3 regions of the Paenibacillus sonchi genome follow, and region 2 is predicted to be linked to each of the others. Evidence: riboswitches for the same ligand, from Rfam matches in the RefSeq annotation. Region 2 holds a riboswitch; each other region holds the start of a gene.
What was found. A riboswitch is a leader RNA that binds a small molecule or an ion and turns the genes downstream of it on or off. The one in region 2 is predicted to bind cyclic di-GMP.

Region 1 (4,439 bases), 3.3 Mb from region 2:
ACGATTATGGAGAATTTCATGGATGAATTCGAAGTTACAAGTGAACCGGGGCGCGGTACCTCCATTTCAATGAAGAAAACCATCGTCTCGAAAAAAGCTTTATACAATTAGGGGTTGGAGCCATGGATGCAGAGTCAAAAAAAGCTCCGCCGACCTATTTGGACGATGCGGAGGTCAAACGTCTGATCGCACTCAGTCAAGCCGGAGATAATCTGGCCCGCGACACGCTGGTCAACTGCAATATCCGCCTCGTCTGGTCGGTGGTGCAGCGGTTTATGAACCGCGGGTATGAGCCTGACGATTTGTTCCAGATCGGCTGTATCGGACTGTTGAAGTCCGTAGATAAATTCGACCTCAGCTATGAGGTCAAATTCTCCACCTATGCCGTGCCGATGATTATCGGCGAGATTCAGCGTTTCCTCCGGGACGACGGCACCCTCAAGGTCAGCCGTTCCCTCAAGGAGATGGCCAACAGGGTCCGCAAAATGAAGGACGAAATGTCCAAAACGCTGGACCGGCTGCCGACCATCGGCGAAGTCGCGGAGGCGCTGGGGGTGACACCCGAAGAGATCGTGTTCGCCCAGGAGGCCAACAAGCCGCCGACTTCAATCCACGAGACCGTCTTCGAGAACGACGGCGATCCGATCACGCTGATCGACCAGATTGCCGACGAGACGCAGGAGCGCTGGTTCGACAAGCTCGCACTCAATGAGGCCATCGGGGCCTTGACCGAGCGCGAGCGCCTGATCGTCTACCTGCGCTACTACCGCGACCAGACCCAATCCGAAGTCGCCAGCCGCCTCGGCATCTCGCAGGTCCAGGTGTCGAGGCTGGAGAAGAAAATCCTCGCGAGCATCCGCGAGCAGATTGCGCAGTAGATTGGCTGGCAGGGTACAAGCAGGGAAGCAAGGCAAGCAGGGAAGTAAGGCGAGAGGGAAGCAAGGCGAGCAAGGAAGTAAGGCAAGAGGGGAGCAAGACGAGCGGGAAGTAAGGTAATAGGGAAGTAGGGCGAGCAAGGAAGTAAGGCAGAAGGCAGCGGAGGCAAGTAAGGAAAACAGTGTGTGGCCGGATTTTGCAAGTAAGTATGAGCAGTGAATGTGACGGGTGAAATAAACGTTTGGAGCAGGAAGCCGCCTTGGGAGAGGCGGCTTTTTGCGTGTGGTTTGGTGGGGCGCAGCAATGAATCGGACAGAGAGGAGAAAACAAAGCCAAACGGCTCGTACAGCAGAGGATCGAACTCTTCCAGCCTCCCCTGAAAAAAGGGGGGACTTCCCCTAATGGACCCAGATGCCGTTATCTGCTTGAAATCAGTTTTTGCTGGGCACTTACGGACCCAGATGACCCTATTTCATGCAAATCCACTATTGTGCTCCGGGAAATGCCAGCTTAGCGTCTCCTCTGTCCGTTAGCTTGAATAAAAAGACCGGATTGTTGAAATAACGGCGCTGGAGTCCGTAACGTCGTGGTTCCCTTTAGGTTCGAGTGTACAGCACCCATCTGATTATCTACAAGATGGATGGCGAGGAGTCCGTCAATCTAGCCTTCCGGGATGCTCTACTAGTTTCCATGCCTGATCCGCTCCATTAAAGGATTTCCTGTCCGTATCCCTGAAAAAGGAAAAAATAGAACATCTTAATTCGATAGGAATAAATTCCGATAATAAGAGTGTCCTCTACATCTAAAGTCTCATTTACATAAGCATACAAGGACAGAAAACCGAGTTTGGAACAAAGGCAAATCCGTACGAAAGTCGGAGACGCAAAGCCACGGGCCTACTTCATCCGGAAGGGATGTCAGGGCAGCCGGGCCGCTCAAGGCACTTGGTTTTTTGGCGTGCCTACAAATAGCGCTGGGGGAGAGAAGTGGATGAGGTTCGGAAGGAAAAGGAAGTTTACGCAGACGGTTACAGCTGTTTGCGCGGCGGTGATTTTGCTTGGGGGCTTGCCGGCAGTGGTCTGGGCATAAGGCAGGCTTCGGTTTCGGCTGCGGCGGCCAATCCGGGCAGAACGGACTATAGCGTATCGGGTGATCGGCTGATATGGCTGGAACCGGATGCAGACGGAGTTAAGCAGGTGCACGCGCTGAATCAGCGCAGTGGAGCAAATACGGTGCTTACGGCCGGTCCATCCGCCAAGGATGCGCCTTATGTGCATGGAGCGGTTGCGGTGTGGGCGGACAAGGGAAGTGAGCCGGGAGCTACGCTCCACTGGGATATCTACACTGCCGATCTGGAGACAGGCAAGAAGATGAAGCTCAACAAGCAGGCCGGCCAATACGGCAATCCGACAACTGACGGCGTAGGTGTGGTCTGGTATGAACGCAAAAATTACGGCAGCATGATCTATCATGATCTGGCCACAGGGGTTGAAGCGGATCTGGGCGAAGGCCGTTTCCCGGTGCTGGCCGGCGGAAATGTCGTCTACAAGAATGCCCGTGACGGGGGCCTCAGCCTGCTGGATGTGAGCAGTGGCGTAACCCGCGCACTGGTTAGCCTGGGTGGTGCGAATGCGGTGGACTGGTTTGTATTTAACGGCAGCCACGTGCTGTACAAGCAGAAAAACAGTGCCACAGGGAGCAAATATGTACTGCTGAACATCAAAGACCTGACGGCACAGCCAATGGATCTCACCGGGATGAAAGCCGGGGGAACTGAATATGCCTTTATGTCCATAGGTGAAGGACAAGCTGTGTTCCAGGAGGAGGTTGACGGTGCTGCCACTCTGAAGCAGGTAGACCTCACTACATATGCAGTAAAACCGCTGCCGATAGATGCCGGGGTGAAGCTGATCGGAATTAGCGGGAGCAAGCTGCTGTACAGCAAGAAAGATGATTACATAGAATCAGTTGATTTAAAAGAAACCCCTAACCCGACTCCTGGACCGGAAACGACTCCATCGCCAGGTGCAACCCCAAATCCAGGCCCAGACGCTGACCCGGGTCCGGCCCCGGGGACCAAGGTCCCTGTGACTATTGGAGCCAAAGACAGCCGGATTATTGGAAGTTCAGGCGGCATTTTGTCTGCAGTGAACGGTTGGGCACGGCTGGAGATTTCCGCAGGAACCTTCCCGGACAATACCAGCGTAAGCCTGGCCCAGGCTGAACTGGAAACGAAGGAAATGCTGGATGCAAGCGGCAAAAAGCTGCTCAAGGCTGGTTCCGCCTGGCAAGTACAAGCGGGCGCTCCATTCCTGATCCCGGCCAAGCTGGCAGTCCGGTATCCGCAGGAGGAGCCTTGGACGTCAAAGCGGGAGAAGCTTGGAATCTACAGCTACAATCCGGACAAAGGCATCTGGAGCTATATCGGCGGGGTGACTGCGGCGGAGGACGGTTTTGTTCAGGCTAAAATATCAGCCTCTGGACTGTACGCGGTCATGCTGCGCGAGGCACAATTCACGGATATGTCAGGCCACTGGGCACAGCAAGCTGTGGAGGTGCTGGCGGCAAGAGGCATCGTGAACGGGATGAACGGAACTGTATACGCGCCAAAAGCCATCCTGACCCGGGCTGAATTCACCAAGCTGCTGACAGCAGCTCTTGGACTGCAGCCGGTGCAGACGGATAAGCCAACCTTCCGTGATGTTTCCGCTGCGCACTGGTCCTACCCGTATGTGGAAGCGGCAGCGGCGGCAGGAATTGTAACCGGAGACGCAGGGCTTTTCCATGGCAATGCTCCGCTGACCCGTGAACAGATGATGGTGATGCTGATGCGGGCGATTGGCAGCACTACTGCCCACAGCCCGGCATCTGCTGCGGACCCAGTCAAGCTTCAGACGGTACTCTCCGGATTCAAGGACAACGGCACCATTAGCCAATGGGCACGGAAATCCGTAGCTGCGGCGGTTGACAAGAAGCTGGTGCAGGGCAGCGGACAGCTTTTGAAGCCTAAAGATTCATCCACAAGAGCCGAAGCGGCAGTCATTATGTACAAGCTGCTGGCTGAGCTGAAATTACTCTAACTTATCACGGATAGGAGATCGGTCTATGAAATTCCGAGTATTAAAAAGGAAATGGCGCAGCGGCAGCCTGAAGGCGCGTGTGAACCTCATGCTTGCGCTGCTGCTGGTCATAGCTTACATCCCGGTTCTTCCGGGACTTACCAAGCTCACATCGTCTGCCTATGCGGCTACCAATATGCGGATTGAACCGAGTGAGCTGAGCCCGGGACCCGGTAAAAGTGTGGAAATTTCGTTCAGCTTCAACGCAGCGGATGACGGTCAGGACCAGCATGAGACCAACATCAGCCTGTGTACTCCGCAAAAAGACGGTTCTGCTCCGCTCCTTGGAGATCTGATTACGAGCGGCGTCTATCCGACGAAGCAGAACGGGCAATATATCGTTCATAAATATGTCTGGGATGGCAAGATCGGAGGCGTGCCGCTGGACGAAGGGCGCTATAACATCTGCATCTCGCCTGCTGAATATAACGGCTCCGGTGTGTA
Region 2 (4,439 bases):
CAATTCCTTTGAGTTTCAGTCTTGCGACCGTACTCCCCAGGCGGAGTGCTTACTGTGTTAACTTCGGCACCAAGGGTATCGAAACCCCTAACACCTAGCACTCATCGTTTACGGCGTGGACTACCAGGGTATCTAATCCTGTTTGCTCCCCACGCTTTCGCGCCTCAGCGTCAGTTACAGCCCAGAAAGTCGCCTTCGCCACTGGTGTTCCTCCACATCTCTACGCATTTCACCGCTACACGTGGAATTCCACTTTCCTCTTCTGTACTCAAGCTGCCCAGTTTCCAGTGCGACCCCAGGTTGAGCCCAAGGTTTAAACACCAGACTTAAGCAGCCGCCTGCGCGCGCTTTACGCCCAATAATTCCGGACAACGCTTGCCCCCTACGTATTACCGCGGCTGCTGGCACGTAGTTAGCCGGGGCTTTCTTCTCAGGTACCGTCACTCCGGTAGCAGTTACTCTACCGGACGTTCTTCCCTGGCAACAGAGCTTTACGATCCGAAAACCTTCATCACTCACGCGGCGTTGCTCCGTCAGGCTTTCGCCCATTGCGGAAGATTCCCTACTGCTGCCTCCCGTAGGAGTCTGGGCCGTGTCTCAGTCCCAGTGTGGCCGTTCACCCTCTCAGGTCGGCTACGCATCGTCGCCTTGGTAGGCCGTTACCCCACCAACTAGCTAATGCGCCGCAGGCCCATCCTCTAGCAGCAGATTGCTCCGCCTTTCATCCCAAACCCATGTGGGTCAAGGAATTATCCGGTATTAGCTACCGTTTCCGGTAGTTATCCCAGTCTAGAGGGTAGGTTGCCTACGTGTTACTCACCCGTCCGCCGCTAAGTTTACCCCGAAGGATAAACTCCGCTCGACTTGCATGTATTAGGCACGCCGCCAGCGTTCGTCCTGAGCCAGGATCAAACTCTCCAATTGGTATTGAAAAGAGCGATAGCTCATTTTGAAACATCTGACGAGAATTTGCATTCTCTGATGAAATTTCTAAAGCGCGAAACACGCTATGAAAATCATCTATTTTGGATCTCACTTGCGTGAAATCCCACTCACTCGTTGTTCAGTTTTCAAAGATCAAACTCGTTGTCGGCGATGATTATGTCGTCACCAGCAACTCTTATAATATATCACGTTTGTTTGAGAAATGCAAGTTTTTTTCGAACAATCTATTCAACTGTTCTTCTTTTACTCTGCAGCGCTCCAACAACGCTTATTTATAATACTCCAGAGTCATATAAAAAAGCAACCCTTTAGAAAAAGAAAGATAACCCACTTAATATTTAAGCGGGTTATCTCCAAAAGATCCGATTGTTGATTGTATATTCACTTCTCTTAATAGAATTTTGCTGCGGAGTATTTGCTTGCTACTTTAATTAATCCCGTTTCTTTGTTGTTCTTGCCCAAACCGGCATCAACTGTAGTGTCGATAGTCACCCACTTGCCGTCAAGCAAGACTTCGTTCCAGGCATGGTATGAAGTCACATAGCTGGTATTCCCCATCACCAATTTGGTAGGTATGCCTTGACTGCGGAGCATGGTTGCAAACAATGAAGCATAATCGTAGCAAATCCCCTTCTTGGTGGCCAGTGTATTGTCATTGTTGGGGATGTAGTCAGTCGTAACACTGGAAGCTAAGCTATAGTCATATTTCACATTAGAAACGATGTAGTTGTATATTGCTTTTACCTTTTGTTCATCAGTGGTCAGCCCCTGTGTGAGCTGAGCAGCCTTCAGAACTGATTTATCGGAAGAACTCCATTTCACATTCTGTACGGAGCTCAAGTATACGTCGTTCGCATCGCTCATGCTGAGGTCTACGGTTTCGGAGGACATCACTTTGTATTTATTGCCGGTAGTGTTCTCCAGAACAGAAACTTTATAAGATCCATTACCTTGCTGCAGCGGGAAGGTTTCATTAGGCTTAGAAGCATATAGGTTATATGTGTAGCTGTTGTTGTCCTTAGTAATCATGAGCTTAATACGCTTGTCCTTAGGAACTTCATAAGAAACAGCGATAACCCCTTGATTCAATTGCGATGTATTCAACCAGCCTGTGTCCGTGCTGGCAGCTTCAGCTGATCCTGTCTGAACGGAAGCGGCAACTACAAACAATGTTAACAACGTAAAAAAGAACTTCTTCATGGATAAAACCCCTTTCGGTAGCTGGCTGCCATCCATAGCGGGAAGGCCCTTTAGCTTTGCGTCCCTACCTTTCGATAGGTTTGCCGTTATCGTATAAGCTTTATCTGTTCTTACTTCTAATGCGGTTTGATAGATTCATATTTAAGAACAAACAAAAAAAGCCTCTTCATTCGGTAGCTGGCTGCCATCCATAGCGGGAAGGCCCTTTAGCTTTGCGTCCCTACCTTTCGATAGGTTTGCCGTTGTCGTGTTTAGCTTTTATAGTTATATAGTATCATATTTATATCTATATTCAAGACCCAAATCACTAGACTTCTACTATTTTTTAATTAAATTCTAATATACTACCTTTAGGCCGCGCTAATTGGGATTTAAGACAATCTGGCATGAATAATCAGGCGATGAGTCGGATTGACCAATGGATCACAGGTAATCAGAGTGAGTATTTTATCATCGTTATGTCCATTTAATACGGAAACATCCGTAGGCTCTACAATTGAAATATCATACACTACGTATTGGTAATCCTGTTCCTTTGTTTGCACGGATATGGTATCACCGACCTCAACTTCGTTGAGCCTGTTAAAAAGCCTGCCTGCTGTTCTCGATCTATGTGCTGCAATCGCAGCATTGCCAACCTGCCCGATAGCCGCGGTCTCCTTCATGTGGGCGGCAGCATGCTTCATGTTGGCTTTAGTGGCCCCTTCCAGTACGGGCAGCTTCAAATTGATTTTGTCGATCTGGATAATGCCTGTGATCTTGCCTCCCAGCTTAATTTCGGGAGCCGGCGCTTCTGTCGCTTTCGCCAGGTCACCCTCAGAGGATTCCTCGGCGAGAAGCTGGGTGACTTCAGCATATTGTTTGTGCAGATCTGACTGCGGAGATGGTGACGGCGAAATCTCACTGTACGCCTGTTCGGCTTCCTCCAGCAGCTTCTGCTGCTGCCAGTCGTTATACCATTCATTTGCTTTGGGGTACAGCATCAGCAGAATCCCGGCAAGAATAATTAAGTAAGAGAACTTGCGCATGAAATCACCTCCGAAAGTTAGTATTAAAGTCCAATCTATCTAGTGCATTTTTTCAAAATACCCACTTCCGGCTTCCGAAAAAATTGATCACTACGGTTACGACGGTAACCAGCACTTTGGCAACCAGCACCTGAATGCCGAAGCGGCCGGTCAGCAAATGCATAAGCAGCACTGATATCCCCAGCACAACCAGGTTCAGCACAATGAACCTTACCAGCTGCATCCGGTCAAAGCTATCCTTGCTCCCCGGTCCCGGTCCCGAAAAGTCACCTTCTTATTCCAAATGAAACTGTTGGCGGTACCGGCGCTGTAAGAAATGATCTGCGCCGGGGCATTCATCATCCCCAGTGAGTGCAGGAGAGTGAATATGGCAAAATCAATCAAGGTATTCAGCACACCTACGGCATTGAATTTTAAAAACTGGATGAATCCTGCATTAATCTGTCTATCTGGCATAATCATTGTCCTTCCGCACGCCCGCGTTCTCTCCGCCACTCTCTGCATCGCCGTAGCCCCTCGTCTCACGCACGATATACAGCGGTCTATCCTTGGATTCATCATAAATCCGCCCAATGTATTCACCGATTACGCCGAGCAGCATCAGCACAATACCATTAAACAGCAGATTCACACCCACGATTGAAGCCCAGCCGGGTACCGTCCATGAGGTGAACACCTTCTGGAACAGAACAAAGAACAGATAAAGAAAGCTGGAAAAGGAAAGAAAGAAGCCAATGTATGAGGCTATTTTCAGCGGTTTGTGGGAAAAAGAGGTGATGCCGTCCAGCGCAAACCGGATCATTTTCTTCAGCGGATATTTGGTTTCACCGGCAAAACGCTCTTCACGCACGTATTCAACCATAGTCTGGCGAAAGCCCACCCAGCTTACCAGCCCGCGCACATAGCGGTTCTTCTCCTTCAGACCGCGCAGCACATCACATACCTTGCGGTCAATTAACCGGAAATCACCCGTGTCTGTAGGAATCTCCACACTGGTCATGCTGCTGAGCAGACGGTAGAACATCTTTGCGGTTGCTTTTTTGAAGAGCGTTTCTCCCTGGCGCTTAAGCCGCTTGGCATAGACTACCTCATAACCCTCTTTCCACTTCGCAATCATCTGCAAAATTACCTCAGGCGGGTCCTGAAGATCCGCATCAATAACCACGACCGCCTCGCCTTCAGCATAATCCATCCCCGCCGTGATCGCCACCTGATGGCCAAAATTGCGCGAGAAATCAACCAGCTTGACATGCTCGTCGCGGCTGC
Region 3 (4,439 bases), 3.4 Mb from region 2:
AAAATATATTCAGGAGTTTGGCTGGCATATGCAATCAGGTCAATGTCGGCACCGGTAAGTCCCGTCTTGTCCAGCACATTGCTGGCTGCTTCAAAAGCCATAGTCAGAGAGTTTTCTTCGCTGCTGTCGATGCTATACCGGCTTTCACGGCCCAATGCAGCCAGAAGTCCACGGATATCAATACCCTTTTCGTCAAAATGCTGTATGAAAAAATCGTTGCCAATCTTTTTGCTTGGATGATAGATATCAATATCCTTAATTCGTATCCCGGCCATGGTTAATCCCCCTAAAAGTGTTATGTGCGCTTCTTCACAGCCATAGAGTTGTACAAAACCCGCTTCTCGTGCAGATTTGTGATCCGCCGGACAATAACTTAAGCCTGAGCAGTCGAAGTAATCTCCAGATTTTCAAGTCCTGCTTTGCGGCCCAGACGGGCAAGCTGCATTTTGAGGATCGGGTTATTTTCAAGAGTCAGGCTTACTTTTTCGAAGCCATCCGCTTTGAACATGACGAAGCATCCTTCCAGCAATGGCACGACATCAGGAGCAGTCACGTTCAGTTTTCTGCAGTCAATCTGCAGCGCATATTCTGAAGGGGTAATCGGGTTGACGGTTTGCTGATAGGCTTGGATCGATTTGAGGCCGTCCTCATTGGAGAAGGTCCCTTCTAACTCGATATTAATGATTTTTTTGTCGGAATCGGTTTTCAAAATAAATTTACCCATGTGCTCATCTCTCCCAAAATTGAATGTGTTTCAGTATTGAATCTATCCACCAACCTTAGAGTTTTATGCCTTAATTCGACATTTAAAGCTTAGTATTGGGATAAATTCCCTTCCATATAATCATATATTTATCGAATATGCAATAAAAAAGTCGAATCGTGTATAAAAAAGTCGAAAAAAATTATTCGATTTCCTTCAGTGTGGCAAGCAGCACATTAAAAGCTGAAATGACTCTGGGCGCACCGACAACGGGCACCAGATGCAGCAAAATACCTTTGATCTGATCCACAGTCATTCCGACGCTGAGCGCCATCACATAATGGACTCCGAGCTGCTCGAACTGTCCCATGGTAATCAGGGATGAAATAACGGCAATTTCCTTCCAATCCGAACCAATCGTTGTGCGCTGAAAAATGTCGCCATAGGCGTTGCCCATGATATACTCGGCCAGCTCCGGAAAATGCTCCTTGATTGGAGCCAGAGCTTTGGCACCGTAATTGCCAGACAGGTTGGAAAAATGCCTGAGACCGCTGTTAATTGTATCTTCCACAGAGATGCCTCCTGAATTGTGATGAGCGGCAAGGAGCAATCAAGATTGTAGAGGTCCTTGCCGCTGTTGATTCTTAGTTGAGATTCAAGGTTCGATGGGCCGTCGGAGGCACTTCAGTACGGTCGGTCAGCAGTTCAATTACAGCCACGCGGTTAGAGGCTACTGCAGCATGGATAGCAGATGTGAATTGTTCCAGAGTCTCGCATCTGTAGCCTGTGGCCCCCAAGGATTCAGCAAATTTCACGGCATCCATAGGAACTTCGAAGATCGTGCCGTCGATTCTGCCTGTTGTTTTTTCCATGCCCTTTAACGCCATATCGAGCTGCATATTGTTCACAACGATAAAGATCACGGGAATGTCCTTGCACACGGCCGTATTTATTTCTGTGCCAAGCATCATGAAGCAGCCGTCACCGGTAATGCAGAAAATCGTTTCTTCCGGTGAAGCCACCTTAGCGCCGATAGCCATCCCAATGGAATTGCCCATGCAGGCAAAATAGGCATCAAAGACAACGCTGCCGGGCTTTTTGACCTTGTACCATTTCGCGGCATTGAAGCCATGGCTGCCATCATCAACAAAAACGGTGTTGTTGTACGGGATCAGGTCGCTTAATGTGTCCATGACGGATGCAAGCGAAAGCTTGGGCAGAACCGGCAACTCTTCCGCATAATGAACATCGGTTTCTGTTTCGTGCTTTTTAATAGCAGCCGAATCAAAATTCTGAAGATAGAACGCAAGATTATCGCGTAAGTCCCCGCTTACAGCGATTGTCTCTGAGGTTAATATTTTTCCGACGAAGGTAGGGTCGACGTCAAATTGGATCAATGTTTTGGGATGATTCTCTGCTTTAAGATTGCAGATGGTCATATCGCTGAGACGCGAGCCAAGGACGATGAACACATCACTGCGGTTTAACAAATCCTCACCGTGCTTGCAGCCGCCGACACCGATGGGGCCGTGATACAGCGGGTGATCCCAGGCGATGGCACCCTTGCCGCCGGGAGAGGTGACCACCGGAATATTGAAGGTTTCAGCCAGTTGAAGAAGCTCCTCGTGCGCGCCGGAACGATTGACTCCTTTGCCCGCAATGATCAGAGGATGGCTTGATTCATTAATTACAGAAAGTACGCGTTCCAAATTACCGGCACTGACCAGATGTTCGCGCTCAGGGATAACAATCCGGCATTCTTCCAGCATTTCGGTCTGCACATCAAACGGGATACAGAGATGAACCGGTCCCCGTTGTCCGCTCAAGGCAATGGAGACGGCATGATTGAAAATCGTGCCGAAATGATCGCCGCGTTCCACCAGCTTGCTGTAAAGGGTCGCGGGTCTGAACATGTCCGCCAGATCGGCCAGATAAGCTGAAGAATCCTGGCACTGGGGAATCCCCAGCTCCTTGATGGATTGGTGTCCTGTTATAAAAAGTACGGGAAGATTATTCGCCTTGGCATGTGCTGCGGCGGTGAGAAGATTGGTACCCCCGGTCCGGAGGTCCCAAAAGCCACTCCGAGTTTCCCTGTTTTGAGAGCATAGCCGGCGGCTTCGAACCCGGAACTGGATTCGTGTCTCCCTGGAATAAATTCAATGCCGTAATCCACCATTTTCAGGACTACGGGACAAATAGACTTGCCGATTATGCCAAAGGAATGTGTTACACCGAGGTTTCGTAGTGCCTCAGCCATATAATCTGAAACTGTTTTCAAAGGAAATCCACCCCACCCAATGTTTTTTTTATTTATTCAGCAAAATAGAAAACCTGTACTCATGAGAGCACAGGTTGGCTGCGTAAATAACCATAGAGAACGCAGGAAAACCCGGACGTTCGGCTGTTCAGCAACCTGGCTGTCATGGTCCCATAGAAATGAGACTGTAGATCCATGGCTTTGCGTCATTCCCTTTCGGTGAATTTTGCCAATATGTGTTAAAGAAAATAATACCTTTTTTTATTTTACAATATATTTCTGACTCAGCTTTTGTCAATATATTTGTGCTGATAACCTCGGATTTTGGCGAATCCTGCCTGATCGCATCCATGTGAAAAACAGTATCATTTTGTATATATATAAGAATGAATGAGAAAAAAGAGCTAATGAAAAAAAGTCCAAAAATGCAAACTGTGAAGAAATATTGAAATAATCTAAAAATGAGGATTTTGAACTATAAACTCACTTGCAGAAGGGTTGTTCAGCCATAATAAAGGAATGCATTGTAAAATTCACTATGTAAAAAGGACCACTGAATAAAGAGCGGTTCATCTGCAAATATCTGCATTCCAAAAACAGAGGCAGGCAAAAGGAGAGAAGTGCAAAAGAATGGAGGGGCTCTTCTAATGCAAAAAAACTGTAACTGATGAATATAACAGCGAAAATTTTGTGAACAAAAAAACTGCCGCAGGAAGGATACGGCAGTCTCCCCGTAACAGTTAAAATTTGAAAATATGAATCGTTTTTTGCAGCTGGAATACCGCTTGGGTCATTTTCTCAGTCTCCTCGGCAACGGATTGCAAGGCATGGATTTGCTCGTTCATCGCTGCGGAGACCTCTTCCGTTCCCGCCGCCGTTTCTTCGGTAATCGCGGAAATATTTTCGATGGCGCCGGAGATTTTGAGTGCGCTCTCCAGCATGAGGTCGCTTTCGGCAGAGAAAGAAGCAATTTGCTCGGTTATGTATTGGACGCTTTGCACAATCTGTGCGAAAATATTCGCTGTTTCGATGATCATCTCATTCTGTACCTGAACGACTTCCTCGTTAATGGCGATATTCTCGATCGCTTGCTTGATATCGTTCTCTATGCTGCGGACCAGACTGAATACCTCTTTGGTGGAGGCGGTAGATTCCTCGGCCAGCTTGCGTACTTCCTGGGCCACGACAGCAAAACCACGGCCATGTTCGCCAGCCCGGGCTGCTTCAATAGAGGCGTTGAGCGACAAGAGGTTGGTCTGCTCGGCGATTTCTGTGATCGTTTTGGTGATCATTGTAATCCCCGGGCATTTTGGGAAAGTGCTTCAATCGTGTCGGCCACCTTCTGGGTAGCTTGTATATTCTTGCGCATGCCTTCGGCTTGTGTATCCACCGATTGCCGTCCTTTTTCAACCAGTTCCAATGTATGTACAGACCGTCTGTTCATTTCCTTGGTCGAGCTCGTATAGTTGGAGACCTTGG

Region 1: another riboswitch for cyclic di-GMP. It lies ahead of JI735_RS30805 (S-layer homology domain-containing protein); the one in region 2 lies ahead of JI735_RS12285 (transglutaminase-like domain-containing protein).
Region 3: another riboswitch for cyclic di-GMP. It lies ahead of JI735_RS37565 (thiamine pyrophosphate-binding protein); the one in region 2 lies ahead of JI735_RS12285 (transglutaminase-like domain-containing protein).

Annotation. Positions count from the first base shown of each region.
Region 1 covers NZ_CP068595.1:6,842,077-6,846,515, reverse strand. Annotated here, with positions in the region: gene spoIIAB (anti-sigma F factor) at 1-111, shown strand, start outside; gene sigF (RNA polymerase sporulation sigma factor SigF) at 123-878, shown strand; cyclic di-GMP riboswitch class I at 1,723-1,815, shown strand; gene JI735_RS30805 (S-layer homology domain-containing protein) at 1,863-3,956, shown strand; gene JI735_RS30800 (glycoside hydrolase family protein) at 3,982-4,439, shown strand, end outside.
Region 2 covers NZ_CP068595.1:2,676,269-2,680,707, reverse strand. Annotated here, with positions in the region: rRNA gene JI735_RS12290 (16S ribosomal RNA) at 1-924, opposite strand, end outside; gene JI735_RS12285 (transglutaminase-like domain-containing protein) at 1,336-2,145, opposite strand; cyclic di-GMP riboswitch class I at 2,159-2,240, opposite strand; cyclic di-GMP riboswitch class I at 2,315-2,396, opposite strand; gene JI735_RS12280 (class D sortase) at 2,517-3,173, opposite strand; gene JI735_RS36890 (GtrA family protein) at 3,226-3,396, opposite strand; gene JI735_RS36885 (GtrA family protein) at 3,384-3,629, opposite strand; gene JI735_RS12265 (glycosyltransferase family 2 protein) at 3,619-4,439, opposite strand, start outside.
Region 3 covers NZ_CP068595.1:6,744,472-6,748,910, reverse strand. Annotated here, with positions in the region: gene JI735_RS30365 (3-oxoacyl-[acyl-carrier-protein] synthase III C-terminal domain-containing protein) at 1-275, opposite strand, end outside; gene JI735_RS30360 (hypothetical protein) at 374-724, opposite strand; gene JI735_RS30355 (carboxymuconolactone decarboxylase family protein) at 906-1,274, opposite strand; gene JI735_RS37570 (thiamine pyrophosphate-binding protein) at 1,348-2,616, opposite strand; gene JI735_RS37565 (thiamine pyrophosphate-binding protein) at 2,694-2,960, opposite strand; cyclic di-GMP riboswitch class I at 3,108-3,201, opposite strand; partial or broken gene JI735_RS38020 (methyl-accepting chemotaxis protein) at 3,701-4,234, opposite strand; gene JI735_RS38015 (HAMP domain-containing protein) at 4,249-4,439, opposite strand, start outside.